2 regions of the Micromonospora sp. SD19 genome follow, and region 1 is predicted to be linked to the other one. Evidence: riboswitches for the same ligand, from Rfam matches in the RefSeq annotation. Region 1 holds a riboswitch; the other holds the start of a gene.
What was found. Region 1 has a riboswitch for thiamine pyrophosphate ahead of ACX27O_RS31795 (ECF transporter S component). Riboswitches for the same ligand answer to the same signal wherever they lie in the genome.

Region 1 (8,701 bases):
GGCTGCCCCCTCGAAGTTCGGTGCGGCTGCGTCGACGTGTGCGACTACCCGTCACGCTACCCCCGGTTGTTACCCGGGGGTAGCGCTGCGTGCGGATCGGTGGGGTCAGCGGCCGTCGATCGTGTCCGGGTCGTCGTCATCGTCGTCGATGTCGTCCTCACCCCAGTTGCGCCGGGCGAACGGCAGGATCATCCAGAACGTGAGGAACCACAGCCCGGTCAGGGCGCTGAGCAGGAAGGCGATCGGCCGGTCCAACACGAAGTCGGTGATCAGCAGGACGGCGCTGACCATCGCGATCAGCATGAAGGCGAGACCGCCGGTGGCCATCCGGTGGGCGAACCGCACCAGTTCGGGCTTACGCCCCTGCCGGAAGAGCGCCCGGTGGAACGCCACCGGCGAGATGATCATCGCGGTGGCGGCGGCCGCCGCGAGCAACGCCACGATGTACACGTCGCGTTGGAACTCGCTGGTCCTGGTGAACCCGTTACTGAACGGCAGGGTGAGCAGGAAGGCGAAGAGGATCTGAACGCCAGTCTGAGCGACCCGCAACTCCTGCAGCAGGTCGGCGAAGTTGCGCTGCCAACGCTGCTTCTCGGTCTCCTTGGACACGCGCTACCTCCGGTGAGACGCTACTGCCGGCGGTCCCGGCCGCCGGCAGCAACGCCAATGCCCCACCCGGCCGAGCGCGAAACAGGTTCACGACATCGGCCGTTCATCGTGTGGCAACGTCAGGACCCGCGTCGGATGCGGCCCGCGTACCGGGCTTCCAGCTCGTTGTTGTGTGCGTCGCCGTCGGGGATGTTCGCCGACAGGTAGACCGGGGGCCGCTGCCCCGCCGCCAGCAACCGCGCCACGACCTCCACCGTCACCTGCTGGGCCAGCAACGCCGCGGTGATCGAGGAGACCGCGCCGACCGCGCCACCGCCGGGCAGGGGCAGCGTCGCGTCGCCGTACGGGGCACCGTTGTCGAGCACCACGTCGGCGAGGTCGCTCAGCTTGCGCCCCGACGGGTGCCGGGACGTCATCCGGCCGGAGTGCTGCGCCGAGGTGATCGCCACCAGCCCGTGACCGTGCTCCTTCACCAGCGTGGCGAATTCCACCATCGCGCCGTTGACCCCGGAGTTCGAGGCGAGCACGAAGACGTCGGTGGGGCGAACCGGGGCCAGCTCGTAGAGGCGGTGCGCGACGGCCGGGTCCCGCTCCAGCAGCGGGCCGAGCCGGTCGGCCGGCTCGCCGCCGATCAGCACCAGGTCGCGCAGCGCGATCCGGTTGGTCGGCACCAGACCACCCGCCCGCCCGGCGATCTCCATCGCGAGGGCCTCCGAGTGCCCGGTGCCGAACGCGTGCACCACGCCGTCGGCCCGGACCGCCTCGGCGATCAGGTCGGCGGCCCGCCCCACCGCCTCCCGCTGGCTGGCGGCCACCCGGCCGATCGTCTCGGTCACCACGGCCAGGTAGTCCTCGGCACTCACCGTCATACGTCCTCCGTCGTTCGATTGCCTGCCACTTAGCCGGCCCGGGCCAGGATCGCCTCGGCGAGTGGGGCCGGCGCCTCGTCCGGAATCCAGTGACTCACCCCGGACAGCCGCACGAAGCGGTAGTCCCCGGTGACGTTCGGCGCGCACGCCTCGGCGGCGGTCCGGCCGATGGCGACGTCCCGGTCACTCCAGACGTACGTGGTGGGCACCGTGACCGGGCCGACGCCGGCCAGGTCGGCGCGGGACATCGCCCGGTACCAGTTCAGGGCCGCCGTGAGCGCCCCCGGCTCGCGCATCGGGTCGGCGTACCTGTTCACCCGGGACGCGTCGCCCACCCCGCCGAGCAGCTTGCGCAGCGCGGCGGCGTGCCACGCCAGCAGCACCTTCTCCGCCTTGTCCGGCTTGCGGAACAACGCCATGTACGACGAGCGGGCCTTCTGTCCGCTGTCGGTGCTCAGGGCGTGCGCCATGGCCGCCGGATGCGGCACGGACACCGCGGTCAGTGTGTGCACCCGGTCGGGGTGCCGGGCGGCAACCGCCCACGCCACCACCGCGCCCCAGTCGTGGCCGACCAGGTGCACGGCGTCCAGCTCCAGCGCGTCGAGCACCGCCACCACGTCGGCGACGAGTTCGGGGATGCGGTAGTCGGCCACCGCAGTAGGCCGGGCGCCGGGCGAGTAGCCGCGCTGGTCCAGCGCGTACGTGCGCAGCCCACCCGTGTGCAGCCGCGGCACCACGTCGTCCCACTCACCGCTGTGCTGAGGGAAACCGTGCAGCAGCAGGACGGGCACGCCGTCCGGTGGACCGTCGACTGTCACGTCGAACGTGAGGCCTCGTGCATCAACCCGCATGATCGGAAGCGTACCCAGAAGACGGTGGGCCGGCCGCTCCCGCAGGTCAGGCGCATGCCCTGCTGGGCCCACGACCCGGGTCGGTGTTAGCGTCACCGAGACAACTTCATATCCGACAGGGGAGCGCACAGCGCTGAGAGTGCGGGTACGCCCGCAGACCCTCGAACCTGATCTGGGTAATGCCAGCGCAGGGAGTTCGGTCGACCTCCAGCCGCGCCGCAGTCCGGTGCCACCGGACGCGGCGTGCGTCTTCTCCTGGTTCTCTTCGTTGAACTGGGAGCAATCATGGACAACACCACCAACCGTTGGCGCACCATCGACATCGTGGTCGCCTCGGTGATCGCGGTCGCCTTCGGCGTCATCTTCTGGGCCTGGGGCCTGGTCTGGAGCGCCACCGAGGGCGCGTTCGCCTTCTTCCCGCCGGCGCAGACGCTGCTCTACGGCGTCTGGTTGATGCCGGCGGTGATCGGTGGGCTGGTCATCCGCAAGCCCGGTGCCGCGCTCTACTGCGAGACCGTGGCCGCGGTCCTGTCCGCGCTGCTGGGCAGCCAGTGGGCCGGCACGGTGATCCCGCAGGGGATCGTGCAGGGCATCGGCGCCGAGCTGGCCTTCGCCGCCTTCCGGTACCGGTCGTTCCGGCTGCCGACAGCCGTGCTCGCCGGCGCGCTGACCGGTCTCAGCGCCGCGTTGTTCGACTTCTTCGTCTGGAACGTCGACTACGCGCTGGCCGACTACCGCATCCCGTACGCGCTGCTCACCGTCGTCAGCGCCACCGTGATCGCCGGCGCGGGCGGCTGGCTGCTGACCAGGGCCCTGGCCAACACCGGCGTCCTGGACCGCTTCCCGGTAGGCCGAGACCGCGCCCTGGTCTAACCCCCACCCGATGGCGTTGATCAAGAGGTTTGCGTCAACAGAAGCCGGTTTTCTGACGCAAACCTCTTGATCAACGTGGATGAGGCGGGGCTGGACAGGTTGGGAGGGGGTTCGGTGGGCGCTGTGGTGTTGCGGGGGTTCGGGTGGCGGCACGCCGGGCGGCGGGCCTGGGCGCTGCGCGGGGTCGACCTGCGCATCGAGGTCGGGGAACGGGTGCTGCTGCTCGGGCCCTCGGGGGCCGGCAAGAGCACCCTGCTCAGCGCGCTGGCCGGGCTGCTTCCCGACGACTCCGGCGAGCAGGAGGGCACCGTCGAGATCGACGGGCTCGACCCGCGCAAGGGGCGGGAACGGGTCGGCGTCGTCTTCCAGGACCCGGAGACCCAACTGGTGATGGCCCGCTGCGGCGACGACGTCGCGTTCGGGCTGGAGAACCGGGGGGTACCTGCCGACGAGATCTGGCCCCGGGTCGACGAGGCCCTGCACCGGGTCGGCTTCCCGTACCCTCGGGACCGCCGCACGGCGGCGCTCTCCGGCGGCGAGCAGCAACGCCTCGCCCTGGCCGGCGCGCTGGCCCTGCGCCCCGCCCTGCTGCTGCTCGACGAGCCGACCGCCAACCTCGACCCGGCCGGGGCCGACCTGGTCCGGCACGCGGTGGCCGGCGCGCTGGACGTCGACACCACGCTGATCCTGGTTGAGCACCGGGTCGCCGAGGCGTTGCCACTGGTGGACCGGGTGGTCGTCCTGGAACCGGGAGGCGGCGTCCGCGCGGACGGCACCCCCGAGGCGGTCTTCGCCGCCCACGGCGCCGCCCTGGCCGCCGAGGGCGTCTGGGTGCCCGGTCACCCCATCACGCCCCGGGCCGCCACCGCCGGGCCCGGGGAGCTGTTGCTCACCGCCGACCAGGTCGGCCTGCCACCCCGGCTGGGCGACACCAACCTGTCGGTACGCGCCGGTGAGGCACTCGCCGTACGCGGACCCAACGGTGCCGGCAAGTCCACCCTGGCGTTGCTGCTCGGCGGTCTGCTCCGGCCGGGCAGTGGGCGGGTCACCGCGTCCGCCGAACTGGCCGGCCCGGACCACCGCACTCCCCCGCACCGCTGGCGGGCGCCCGCGCTGGCCCGGCGGATCGGGTCGGTCTTCCAGGATCCGGAACACCAGTTCGTCACCAGCACCGTCTTCGACGAGCTGGCGCTCGGCCCACGCCGCACCGGTCAACCGGAGGCGGTGGTCAACGAGACGGTGGCCGGGCTGCTGGAACGGCTGCGGCTGGCCCGACTCGCCGCCGCCAACCCGTACACCCTCTCCGGTGGTGAGGCGCGGCGGCTGAGCGTGGCGACCGCCCTGGCCACCGCGCCCCGCCTGTTGATCTGCGACGAACCCACCTTCGGCCAGGACCGGCGGACCTGGCGGGAGTTGGTCGACCTCTTCGCCGACCTGCGCGACGCCGGGCACGGGGTGGTCACCGTCACCCACGACGCGGACTTCGTCGCCGCGCTCGCCGACCGCACCGTCACCCTGCACCGCGCCCCGGACGACCACCGATGATCAGCATCGAGCCGGTCGCCGCGCCGGACGCGCCGTTGGCCCGCCGCAACCCGGTGGCGAAGGTCGCCGCCGCACTCGCCTTCTCGTTCATCCTGCTGGCCACCCTGGACCCAGTCGCCCCGGCGATCGCCATCGCCCTCGAACTGGCCGTGCTGCCGCTGTTCGGCATCCGCTACCGGGTACTGGCCCGACGGGCCTGGCCCCTGCTGCTCAGCGCCGCCGGCATCCTGGTCACCCTGGTGCTGTTCGCCGCCGACCGGTCCGGTCGGGTCCTGCTGGACGCGGGGCCGGTGCTGGTGAGCACCGGCGTGCTGCTCACCGCGCTCGGCCTGGTGCTGCGGGTGTTCGCGGTGGCGCTGCCCGGCGTGATCGTGTTCGCGACCACCGACCCCACCGACCTGGCCGACGCGTTGATCCAGAACGCGAAGGCGCCGGCCCGGTTCGCCATCGGGGCGCTGGCCGCGTTCCGGCTGGTGCCGCTGCTCGGTCAGGAGTGGCAGATGATCAGCATGGCTCGGCGTGCGCGCGGCGTCGACGCGGGACGCAATCCGGTGGCGAAGCTGCGGCTCTTCACCTCCACCGCGTTCGCCCTGCTGGTAGGGGCGATCCGTCGAGGCACCCGGCTGGCCGTGGCGATGGACGCGCGTGGCTTCGACGCCGGCACCCCCCGTACCGTCGCCCGCCGGCAGCACTTCACCCGCGCCGACGCGCTCCTCATCGCCGGGGCCGTCGTGCTCGCCGCAGCAGCCCTGACCACGAGCATTCTCCTAGGCACCTTCCGCCCCCTGATCAGCTGACCCCACCCGCCGCGCGCCGCGCACTCACCGCGCGGCGCCGCCCGGCTCTGGCGCCTGCCGGCGGCAAGATCCGCACAACATCAGGGATGTAGTGGCCTCGCTGCCGACGGAGACCACTACATCCCTGATGTTGTCGTCACCACCCACCACCCACCACCCACCACCCACCGTCCACGCCGCAACCCCCGCCCGGCCCAGCCCCGCCGCACCCCCATCGATCTTGCGATTCCTGTCGTTGTTTCATCCCGGTATGCCGGTTGTGCGAGGACAGAAAGTGCAAGATCGGCGGGCGGGGCGGGTGGGGTGGGCGGAGTGGGGTGGGGTGGGTTGGTTAGCTGCGGCGGAAGGCGTAGCGGCGGGCTTGGCCGGCCTGTTGGCTGCGGCCGCTGCCGGAGCGGTTGCCGCCGCCCTGCGGCGGACCGGCCGTCGGTGCCTTCGGCCGCCCGGTTGGCTTCGGCAGGTCTGCCACCTTCGGCGCGTCGACAACCACCGGCACGTCGACCGCGTCCGGCAGGTCGACCGGCAGCACCACCTCGTCCGGGACGGCCGCCGACTGCGCCAACTCCACCAGCGCCCCCGGCTTGGCCAGCGCTCCCGGCTCCACCAGCGCCGCCGGCTCGGCCAGCGCCCCGGGCTCCATCAGCGCCGCCGGCAGGGACGGGTCGCGGGACGGCAGGGCGGGTGGCAGCGGGCCGTGGCCGGCCGCCGGGTCGACACCGAGCGGCGTCGCGCTGGGGGTACGGGTCTTCTTCGGGTTACGCCTGGCAGGCATCCGGGCCTCCTTCAGTGCCGACCGGCACGGCCGGTCCCGCGCAGCGGCGGTCGGTCGGATCGGCTGGTGACCGCCGTCGCGCGACGGTCGAGTGGGGAAGGGACTGCTCACCGGCGTCGGGCAGACCGTCGCCGCCGAACGGCGGGAGGGGGATGCGGGACGCCCGGGAGCGCACGGACCGCGACGCGGGACGGCGGGCCGGCTCGGAAGTGGGGCGTCAGTTACGCATGTCCGTACCCTAGCCACCGCCGCACCGGCGCGCATCCGTTTTTCCTGGCACCATCGGCTCATGCTGATCGCGTTCTCGATCACCCCGCTCGGCGGTGACGATTCGGTGGGTGACCTGGTCGCTGAGGCGGTTCGGGTGGTCCGTGCGTCCGGCCTGCCCAACCGGACCGATGCCATGTTCACCACCGTCGAGGGTGAGTGGGACGAGGTGATGGCGGTGGTGAAGCGAGCGGTCGACGTGGTCGCCGCGCGGGCACCCCGGGTGAGTGTGGTGCTCAAGGCCGACGTCCGGCCCGGGGTCACCGACGCGCTCACCGGGAAGATCGCCCGTATCGAAGCCCGTCTCGCCGAAGGCTGACGCGCGCGGCGGGCAATGACGACAGGTTTCCCTGTGCGGGGCTCGCCGACCATCGTCGGGCGTCGAAACCGCCAGCGTCATCGTCCACATCACGTGCAGTAACGCGACGTCGGTCACTGGTCCGTATCGGCTCACATCACGGTAAGTTTCCAAACGCTGATAGTGGTGTGACGAGAGGTGGCGGCACGGATGGCTGATCAGGCGAGGGCTCAAATCGGGGTGACCGGGCTGGCGGTGATGGGTCGCAATGTGGCTCGCAACCTGGCTCGCAACGGCTTCACGGTGGCAGTGCACAACCGCTCGCCGGAGCGCACCCGCAGCCTGGTCGCCGAGCACGGCGACGAGGGCACGTTCGTGCCGGGCGAGACGATGGCCGATTTCGTGGCGTCGCTGGAGCGGCCCCGCGCTGTCATCGTGATGGTGAAGGCCGGCGCGCCCACCGACGCGGTGATCGACGAGTTGGTGCCGCTGCTCGACGAGGGCGACATCATCGTCGACTGCGGTAACGCCCACTTCGCGGACACCCGTCGCCGTGAGGAGGCGCTGCGGGCGCAGGGGCTGCACTTCAGCGGCACTGGCGTCTCCGGCGGCGAGGAGGGCGCGCTGCGCGGGCCGAGCATCATGCCGGGCGGTTCCGCCGAGTCGTACGCGAAGCTCGGGCCGATGTTCGAGAAGATCGCCGCCCAGGTGGACGGTGTGCCGTGCTGCATGCACGTCGGGCCGGACGGCGCCGGGCACTTCGTCAAGATGGTGCACAACGGCATCGAGTACGCCGACATGCAGCTCATCGCCGAGGCGTACGACCTGCTCCGGGCCGGCCTGGACGCGACGCCGGCCGAGATCGCGGAGATCTTCCGGGAGTGGAACAACGGCGAGTTGGAGTCGTTCCTCATCGAGATCACCGCCGACGTGCTGGCACACACTGACGCGACGACCGGCCGCTCCTTCGTGGACATCGTGCAGGACCGGGCCGAGCAGAAGGGCACCGGTCGGTGGACCGTGCAGAGCGCCCTGGACCTGGGCATCCCGATCACCGGGATCGCCGAGGCGACCTTCGCCCGCTCGCTCTCCGGGCACGTCGACCAGCGTGAGGCGGCCCGCCGGGCGTTCCCCGACGCGGGTGAGAAGTGGCAGGTCACCGACCGGGAGACCTTCATCGAGGACGTCCGCCGGGCGCTGCTCGCTTCCAAGATCGTCGCGTACGCGCAGGGCTTCGACCACATCCGCGCGGGCAGCCAGGAATACAACTGGGACATCGATCTCGGGGGCACCGCGACGATCTGGCGGGGCGGCTGCATCATCCGGGCCCGCTTCCTCAACCGGATCCGTGAGGCGTACGACGAGCAGCCGGACCTGCCGACGCTGCTGGTGGCCCCGTACTTCGCCGAGGCGGTCAGCGCCGGTGTGCCGAGCTGGCGACGGGTGGTGGGCGACGCGACCCGGGCCGGGGTGCCGACGCCCGCGTTCTCGTCGTCGCTGGCGTACTTCGACGCGTTGCGCGCCGAGCGGCTGCCCGCGGCGCTGATCCAGGGTCTGCGGGACAACTTCGGCGCGCACACCTACCAGCGGGTGGACCACGACGGCTCGTTCCACACCACCTGGGCCGGCGACCGCACCGAGTCCCCGGCGTAGCCGGCGCAGCACCTCGGCGCCCCGCGCGCCCGACACCCCGCGCGACCGACACCTCGGGCGCCCGGCACCCCGCGCGCCCAGCGCCCAGCGCCCAGCGCCCAGCATGATCGTGCTGGATCCATGATGTAGTGGCCTCCGCGAAGGCGGAGGCCACTACATCCATGTTC
Region 2 (8,701 bases), on a different contig from region 1:
GCGACCAACTCCTCGGCGGCGCGGAGCAGCTCCACCCCGTCGGGCAGGAGGGTCCGCTCGTCGCCGATCACCTCCAGCTTGACCCAGGCGGTGTCGAACGCGTCCCGGGCCAGCCGGGCCACCTTCACCGCCTCGGTCGCGGTGTGGCAGCCGGCGGTGTTCGGCAGCAGGCGTACGCCGCACCGGTCCAGCAGTTCCAGCAGTCCACCGGTGGAGCCCGGCGCGGTGCCCACCCGGCGCAGCGCCACTGTGACCAGCTCGGTGCCGGACGCCCGGATCGCCTGCTCCAACACGTGCAGGTTCGCGGCGCCGCCGGTGCCGAGGATCAACCGTGAGGTGAAGGTCTCCCCACCCAGCTCGAACGGCACGCCGCTCACCCGCCCTGCGCCGCGGTGAGCACCTCGACCCGGTCACCGTCGCGCAGCGCCCGGGTAGGCCAGCCGGTGCGCGGCACCACCTCGCCGTTGACCGCGACCGCCACCCCCCGTGGGTGCGGCACGATGTCGCCGACCAGGTCCGCCACTGACGCGCCGGCGGGAACGCTGCGCCCGGCCCCGTTCACCGTCAACTCCACGGGTCCCCCTCCATTGTCGGTTCAGGTCCGCCCACGACGGCACCGGTCGGGCCGAAGCGGTCCGCCCGCAAGGGCGTGAGCAGTGGGTCGGGTCCGCCGCCGAGCACCAGGTCGGCGATCAGGTCGGCGGTGATCGGGGTGAGCACGATGCCGTGCCGGTGATGCCCGGTGGCGGCCAGCACGTCCGGCCGGTCGGGCAGCGGGCCGAGGATCGGCGCGTTGTCCGGGGTGCCCGGGCGCAGCCCGGCGACGGCCTCGACCAGGTCGTACTCGGCCAGTTCGGGCAGCAGGTCGACCCCGGCGCGCAGCAGCCGCTGCACCGCGCCCGCGGTGACCGTGGTGTCCGACCGCTCCTCGACAGTCGCGCCGAGCACCACCTCGCCGTCGTCGCGGGGCACCAGGTAGACGTGCTCGCCGTCGGCGTACCCCCGGATCACGTGCCGGAAGCCCGGCGCGAGGCCGTCGGGCGCGCGGAGCCGGAGGATCTGACCCTTCACCGGCCGCACCGGCAGGCCGGTGAGCGCGGCGGCCCCGCAGCCGGCGGCGACCACCGTGACACCGGCGTCCAGATCGGACAGCTGCCGGACCGGTTGCGGCACGAGCACCACGCCGGCCCGCTGCGCGGCCGTGCGCAGCGCCGGCACCAGCAGCCGGGGGTCGACCTGGTGGTCGGTGGGCGCGAGCGCGCCGCCGCGCACCCGGGGGGCGAGCGCCGGTTCGCGGTCGCGCAGCTCGCTGGGGCGCAGCGGCGTCACCGGCAGGCCCAACCCCTGCTGGTACGCCCAGAGCCGGCGCGCCTCGGCCAGGTCGTCGCCGGTGAGGCCGACCATCAGTGTGCCCTCGGTCCGGTAGCCGATCCCGACTCCGGTCGCCTCGGTCAGCTCGGCGGCGAACGCCGGCCAGCGCTCGGCGGACGCCACCAGCAACGCGGTCAGCTGCCGTTCGCCGAAGTACGCCTCGGCGACCGGGGAGAGCATCCCGGCGGCAACCGACGACGCCCCCGAGCCGGGCGCGGGATCGTGCACCGCCACCCGCAGCCCTCGCGCGGCGCAGCGCCAGGCGATCGCGAGCCCGATCGGCCCCGCCCCCACCACTGCCACGTCCGGCCGGACCCGGTCGCTCGACGGCGCTGACGGGAACCGGCCGGTCAGCACGTCAGGGCCTCGATCAGCGCGGCGGTCGCCAGTGCCGGGTCGGCGGCGGCGGAGACGGCACCGACCACCGCCACCCCGTACGCCCCGGCGGCCCGCAGCGCCGGCACCCGGGCGGCGGTCACTCCACCGATCGCGATGACGGGCACGTCGACGGCGTCGACGACGGCACGTACCCCGGAGGGCCCGATGGGATCCGGCAGACCGGTCTTGGTGCTGGTGGTGTGGCACGGTCCGACGCCGAGGTAGCTGGCTCCCGCCGCGACGGCCTCGCCCGCGGTGCCCGGCGCGCGGGCGGTGGCGCCCAGCACGCCGGTGGGGCCGAGCACCCGGCGGGCGGCGGCGACCGGCAGGTCGTCGGCGCCGACGTGGCCACCGGCGGCGCCCACCGCCAGCGCCACGTGCAACCGGTCGTTGACCAGGCAGGACGCCCCGTACGAGGTGCACAGCGCCAGCACCCGTCGGGCCAGGTCGTACGCCTCGCGGTCGGTGGCGGAATCCTCTACCCGGACCTGCACCACCAGCTCGGCACGGGCCGCGCTGAGGGCGGCCCGGACCACGGCGAGTGGGTCACGCCCGGGTCGGGTGTCGGTGATGAGATGCAATCGCCCCAGGGACGGCACGGCAACACTCCTCCCTGCGCCGGCATTACCCGGATCAGGTTCGACGGTCGGGGGCTGTCAGCCCCCCTCTCAGCCCGGTACACCGGGCTCCCGTGGGTTACTTGCGTGTCACCGTACGACAGATCCGCCAGCCTGCCAAGGTGCCGGGTCGGCGGCGGCCGGCGGGCCGGACCACATCAGAACGATCAAGATCCATGGGGCACTTCATGCGGTCCTGTTCGGAATGTCGCCCGCCGTTGCAGAACCGTTACCCGTCCGCATCTTGCCCGACATCGAACCAGCCGAATTAATTTGTTCAGCGATTCGACAAAATGTCGGTGGGGGCGCCCTGGCACGGTGTCACCACCGACTCCATCAGGGACGGCCTTCGGCGAGCCGACTCCCGCGAGCTCTGTCACTACGACACAGGAGGCGGCGTGTCCCGTTCTCGTCGTGCCCGCGTACCCATCACCGCAACCCTGATCTCCCTGGCCATGGCCTCGACCACCCTGTTCGGCACGCCCGCCCAGGCGGCCGCCCAGGTCCCCCCACGGGATGCGAAAGCCGCAGCCCCGGTCAGCCAGGTGGCGCCGAAGGCGCCAAAGGCCGCAGCCGATCCCTACTCCGTCCTCGTCTTCTCCAAGACCGCCGGCTTCCGGCACGACTCCATCCCCACCGGCATCGCCGCCATCCAACAACTCGGCGCCGCCAACGGATTCACCGTTGACAACTCCGAGGACGGCGCCGCATTCAACGACGCCAACCTGGCGAAGTACAAGGCGGTGATCTGGCTCTCCACCACCGGTGACGTGCTCAACGCCGAGCAGCAGGCCGCGTTCGAGCGCTACGTGAAGGCCGGCGGTGGTTACGTCGGCATCCACGCCGCGTCGGACACCGAGTACAGCTGGGCCTGGTACGGCGACCTGGTCGGCGCGTACTTCGCCAACCACCCGCAGAACCAGACGGCCACCGTCAAGGTGGAGGACCACGCCCACCCGTCCACTGCGGAGTTGCCGGACCGCTGGTCCCGCTTTGACGAGTGGTACAACTACCAGAGCAACCCGCGGCCGGACGTGCACGTGCTGGCCAGCCTGGACGAGAAGAGCTACACCCCCGGCGCCGGCGCGATGGGTGCCGACCACCCGGTCGCCTGGTGTCAGGACTACGACGGTGGCCGCTCCTGGTACACCGGTCTGGGGCACACCCGGGAGTCGTACGCCGAGCCCGGCTTCCTGTCCCACCTGCTCGGCGGCATCCAGAGCGCCGCCGGTGTGGTGGACGCCGACTGTGGCGCCTCGAAGACCTCCAACTTCGAGAAGGTCTCCCTGGACAGCAACACCAGCAACCCGATGGAGCTGGACATCGCCCCCGACGGGCGGGTCTTCTACATCGAGCGCGACGGTCGGGTGCAGATCATCAAGCCGGACACCGGCAACACCGTCACCGCCGTCGACCTGGACGTCTTCACCGGCAACGAGGACGGCCTGATCGGCATCCGGCTCGACCCGGACTTCGCCACCAACAAGTGGGTGTACCTGTACTACGCCCCGAACGACGGGGTCACCCGCAACCTGCTGTCCCGCTTCACGGTGACCGGTGACACCATCGACCCGGCCAGCGAGAAGCAGGTGCTGCGGGTCGACACCCAGCGCAACACCTGCTGCCACGCCGGTGGCAGCATGACCTTCGACGGCGAGGGCAACCTGTACCTGGCCACCGGCGACAACACCAACCCGTTCGAGTCGAACTCGTACTCGCCGATCGACGAGCGGGCCGGCCGCCAGGACTACGACGCGCAGCGCACCTCGGCCAACACGAACGACCTGCGCGGCAAGGTGATCCGGATCCACCCGGAGGACGACGGGACGTACACCGTTCCGGCCGGCAACCTGTTCGCGCCGGGCACCGAGAAGACCCGTCCCGAGATCTACGCGATGGGCTTCCGCAACCCGTTCCGGATCGGCACCGACCCGAAGACCAACACGCTGTACGTCGCGGACTACGGGCCGGACGCCAACTCCGACAACCCGAACCGCGGCCCTCGGGGCCTGGTCGAGTGGAACATCGTGACCCCCGGCAACTACGGCTGGCCGTACTGCACCGGGACGAACGAGGCCTACAACGACTACACGTTCCCGTCCGGCCCGAGCGGCGCGAAGTTCGACTGCGCCGCGCCGGTGAACAACTCGCCCAACAACACCGGCCTGACCAACCTCCCGCCGGTCGTCCCCGCGACCGTCGACTACGGATACGCCGGTGACGCGCGTTACCCGGAGATCGGCGGCGGTGGCGCCCCGATGGGCGGCCCGGTCTACCGCTACGACGCCGACCTCAACTCGACGCGCAAGTGGCCGGCGTACTACGACGGCAAGGCGCTGCTCGGCGAGTGGAACCAGAACAAGATGTACACGATGCAGCTGACCCCCGACGGCAAGTCGTTGGTGGACATCAACCAGCTGCTCACCGGGATGACCATGGTCCGGCCGATGGACTTCGAGTTCGGCCCCGACGGCGCGCTGTACCTGATCGAGTGGGGCAGCGGCTTCGGCGGCAACAACGATAACTCGGGCGTCTACCGGATCGACTACACCGCCGGGGACCGCGCACCGATCGCTGCGGCGTCCGCCACCCCGACCTCGGGTGCGGCGCCGTTGACGGTGACCTTCTCCAGCGCCGGATCCCGGGACCCGGACGGTGGCACGCTCACCTACGCCTGGGCCTTCGGCGACGGGCAGACCTCCACCGAGGCGAACCCGACCCACACGTACGCCACGGCGGGCAACTACACCGCCCAGCTCACCGTCACCAACCCCAAGGGCCGTACCGCGGTGGCCAACGTTCCGGTCACCGTGGGCAACACGTCCCCGACGGTGACCATCGAGTTCCCGCCGGACGGCGGGTTCTTCGAGTGGGGTGACCAGGTCCGCTACTCGATCAAGGTGACCGACCCGGAGGACGGGGAGATCGACTGTGACCGGGTGAACCTCCAGGTGCTCCTGGGTCACGACGAGCACGCCCACCCGTTGGAGCAGCACACCGGCTGCACCGGCACCGTCCAGACGTCGCTCGCCTCCGGGCACGGCGCCGAGGCGAACGTCTTCGCGGTCTTCGAGGCCACCTACACCGACGACGGTGGCGCCGGCGGCGCCAGCCCGCTCACCGGTCGGGTCATCGAGGTGCTGCAGCCCAAGCGCAAGCAGGCCGAGTTCTTCACCGCCACCGGGCGGGCACCGGTGAGCACCGGCGGCGGCGACGCCGGCGTGCAGCGGGAAACCGGCGCCGACACCGCCGGCGGCGGTCAGAACATCGGGTTCATCGAGGACGGCGACTGGTGGTCGCTCGCCCCGGCGGACCTGACCAACATCACCGAGATCCGGTTCCGGGCCGCCTCCGCCGCCGCTGGCGGTCGGATCGAGGTTCGCGCCGGTGCGGTTGACGGACCGGTGGTCGCCACGGCCACCGTGCCGGCGACCGGCGCGTGGCAGACGTACACGGACGTGAGCGCACCGGTCACCGGCGCCGCGAGCGGCTCGCTGTACTTCCTGGCCCGCGACCCGAACGGCGGATCGGGTTCGCTGTTCAACGTCAACTGGATGGACTTCGTCGGCCGCGGTGTCACCGAGAACGGGCCGCCGGTGGTCAGCGCCACGGCCACCCCGGCCACCGGCACCGCACCGGTCACCGTCGCCTTCGACGGCACGGCCACCGACGCCGAGGGCGACACCCCGCTGACGTACGCCTGGGACTTCGGTGACGGCGGTACGGCGACCACACTGGACGCCAGCCACACCTACACCAGCGCGGGCACCTTCACGGCCACCCTCACGGTGACCGACAGCAAGGGCGCCAAGTCGTACGCCACGGTGCCGGTGCGGGTCGACGCGCCGGACACGTCCTGCTTCGGGGCGCGTTCGGACGACTTCAACGGCAACACGCTCGACAAGGACCGCTGGACCAGCGTGATCCGGGAGAACCAGCTCTACTCGCTCAGTGGCGGCGCACTGCGGCTGCCCACCGGCGTGGGTGACCTCTACGGCGCACGCAACGACGCCACCAACCTGGTGCTCCAAGCGGCTCCGACCGGCGCGTGGGAGATGACCACCAAGGTCACCCTGCCGGTGACGGCCAACTACCAGCAGGCCGGCCTGCTGGTGTACGGCGACGACGACAACTACGCCAAGCTGGACCTGCTGTACAACGGCAGCCGGCGGGTGGAGTTCATCCGGGAGACGGCGGGCACGCCGCGCAACGAGTCTGCCGACGCCACCAACGCACCGGCGGGTGACACCGTGTACCTGCGGGTCACCAGCGACGGGACGAACCTGACCGCGTCCGTTTCGGGCGATGGCCAGACGTTCACCCCGGTCGGCCGTTCGGCCGCGCTCGCCGGCATCACCAACCCGCGGATCGGGGTCTTCGCGCTCAACGGTGGCACCGAGGCACCGGTTGTCGACGCGGCCTTCGACTCGTTCCAGGTGACGCCGGACGCCCCGGCCGGGCCGGTCGACCCGTCGGACGAGTTCAACGGCAGCACGCTGGACAAGTGCCGGTGGGACGCGATCCTGCGGGAGGACCCGACCGGTTACCGGGTCACCGGTGGCGCGTTGCGGATCGACGTGCCCAACGGTGACATCTACGGCACCGACAACACCGGGCCGAAGAACTTCATCCTCCAGACCGCGCCGTCGGGCGACTGGACCCTGGAGACGAAGGTCGACGGCAGTCTGCTGAACGAGCAGTACCAGCAGGCCGGTCTGCTCGTGCAGGCCGACGACGACAACTACCTGAAGTTCGACTTCATCGCGGACAACCAGGCCGGCTCGGCGGTGACGCGGCGGATCGAGTTCCGCAGCGAGATCGCCGGTACGGTGCAGAACCCGCAGCCGGAGGTGACCAACCTGACCAGCGCCGTCTGGCACCTGCGGTTGGCGCGCGTCGGCAACACGTTCACCGCGTCGTACTCGGCGGACGGGACGACCTGGACCGCGTTGGAGGCGTTGACCAACACCGCGGTGGGTGCCACCCCGAAGGTGGGGCTGTTCACCCTCGGCGCCAACCAGACGGCGTCGAAGACCGCCTCGTTCGACTACTTCCGGCTCAGCACGGAGGTGGCCGACGAGACCGCACCGGTGACCACCGCGGCGGTTTCCGGCACCCCGACCGACGGGTGGTACACCGGACCGGTGACGATCACGCTCACCGGCGCCGACGAGGCCGGCGGTAGCGGGCTCGCCAGCACCGAGTACCAGCTGGACGGGGCCACCACCTGGACGGCGTACACCGCTCCGGTGGCGGTCAGCGGGGACGGCGAGCACGAGCTCCGGTTCCGCTCGACGGACAAGGCCGGCAACGTGGAGGCGACCAAGACCGTCTCGGTCAAGATCGACGCCACCGCGCCGGTGACCACGGCGACGTTCGCTCCGGCGAACGACTCCGGTTGGCACAACGGGACCATCCCGGTCGTGCTGGCCTCCACCGACGCCGGTTCCGGCGTCAAGACGGTGGAGTGGTCGTTGGACGGTGGCGCGTGGACGCCGTACACGATGCCGGTCGAGGTGACCGGTGACGGGCAGCACGAGCTGCTGTACCGCTCGACCGACAAGGCGGGCAACGCCGAGACGCTCAAGTCGGCGGTGTTGAAGATCGACGGCACCAAGCCGACGCTGCTGGTCTCCGGTCTCGCCGACGGCCAGCTCTACGGTGACAGCCAGGACGTTCGGGTGTCCTGGCAGGCCGTCGACCCGACCTCGGGCATCGCGACCGTGGTCGGCCAGCTCGACGGCCAGGCGTACGCCAGCGGCACGCTGCAGGCCATGTACGACCTGTCGCTCGGCCTGCACGAGCTGACCGTGACCGCGACCGACAAGGCGGGCAACAAGACCACCTCGACGGTCCGGTTCTTCGTCACCACCTCGTTCCGGGACATGCAGAGCCTGCTGGACCGGTTCAAGGCGACGGGGCGGCTCTCGACCAAGGCGCACAAGCAGCTGTCGAACAAGCTCGACGCTGTGCGGGCGTCCGAGGCGGCCGGCGACGACAAGGCGGCCGTACGGCAGCTGACCGCGTTCCGGACGCTCGCCTCTGACACCACGCTGGTGCCCGAGGCGGAGGTCCGGGACGTCCTGATCCGGGACGCCGACGCCATGATCGTTCGGCTCGGCGGCGCGGCCAGCAAGGCCGGGGTCAAGGCGAACGACGGCGACTCGGTCAAGGGCACCGGACGGCTCGGTGGCGACGCCACCCGGCTGGCACCCGGTCGCCAGCTCTGATCCGACGAGGCCCCTCCCCGGCGCTGCGGCGTCGGGGAGGGGCCTCCCTCATCGGTAGGGAGGGGATGTCCGTGACGGGTATCCGCAAGGTGTTGGCCGCCGGGT

Region 2: linked by a shared signal. The riboswitch ahead of thiE (thiamine phosphate synthase) and the one ahead of ACX27O_RS31795 (ECF transporter S component) in region 1 are both predicted to bind thiamine pyrophosphate.

The regions. Positions count from the first base shown of each region.
Region 1 covers NZ_JBTLMN010000015.1:91,788-100,488, reverse strand. Annotated here, with positions in the region: gene ACX27O_RS31810 (DUF6328 family protein) at 106-609, opposite strand; gene ACX27O_RS31805 (sugar isomerase domain-containing protein) at 729-1,478, opposite strand; gene ACX27O_RS31800 (alpha/beta fold hydrolase) at 1,508-2,329, opposite strand; TPP riboswitch at 2,437-2,541, shown strand; gene ACX27O_RS31795 (ECF transporter S component) at 2,615-3,202, shown strand; gene ACX27O_RS31790 (ABC transporter ATP-binding protein) at 3,317-4,747, shown strand; gene ACX27O_RS31785 (energy-coupling factor transporter transmembrane component T family protein) at 4,744-5,544, shown strand; gene ACX27O_RS31780 (hypothetical protein) at 5,876-6,316, opposite strand; gene ACX27O_RS31775 (thiamine-binding protein) at 6,606-6,902, shown strand; gene gndA (NADP-dependent phosphogluconate dehydrogenase) at 7,092-8,534, shown strand.
Region 2 covers NZ_JBTLMN010000004.1:208,078-216,778, reverse strand. Annotated here, with positions in the region: gene ACX27O_RS16625 (thiazole synthase) at 1-377, opposite strand, end outside; gene thiS (sulfur carrier protein ThiS) at 374-574, opposite strand; gene thiO (glycine oxidase ThiO) at 565-1,728, opposite strand; gene thiE (thiamine phosphate synthase) at 1,722-2,348, opposite strand; TPP riboswitch at 2,343-2,452, opposite strand; gene ACX27O_RS16605 (ThuA domain-containing protein) at 2,765-8,596, shown strand; gene ACX27O_RS16600 (hypothetical protein) at 8,668-8,701, shown strand, end outside.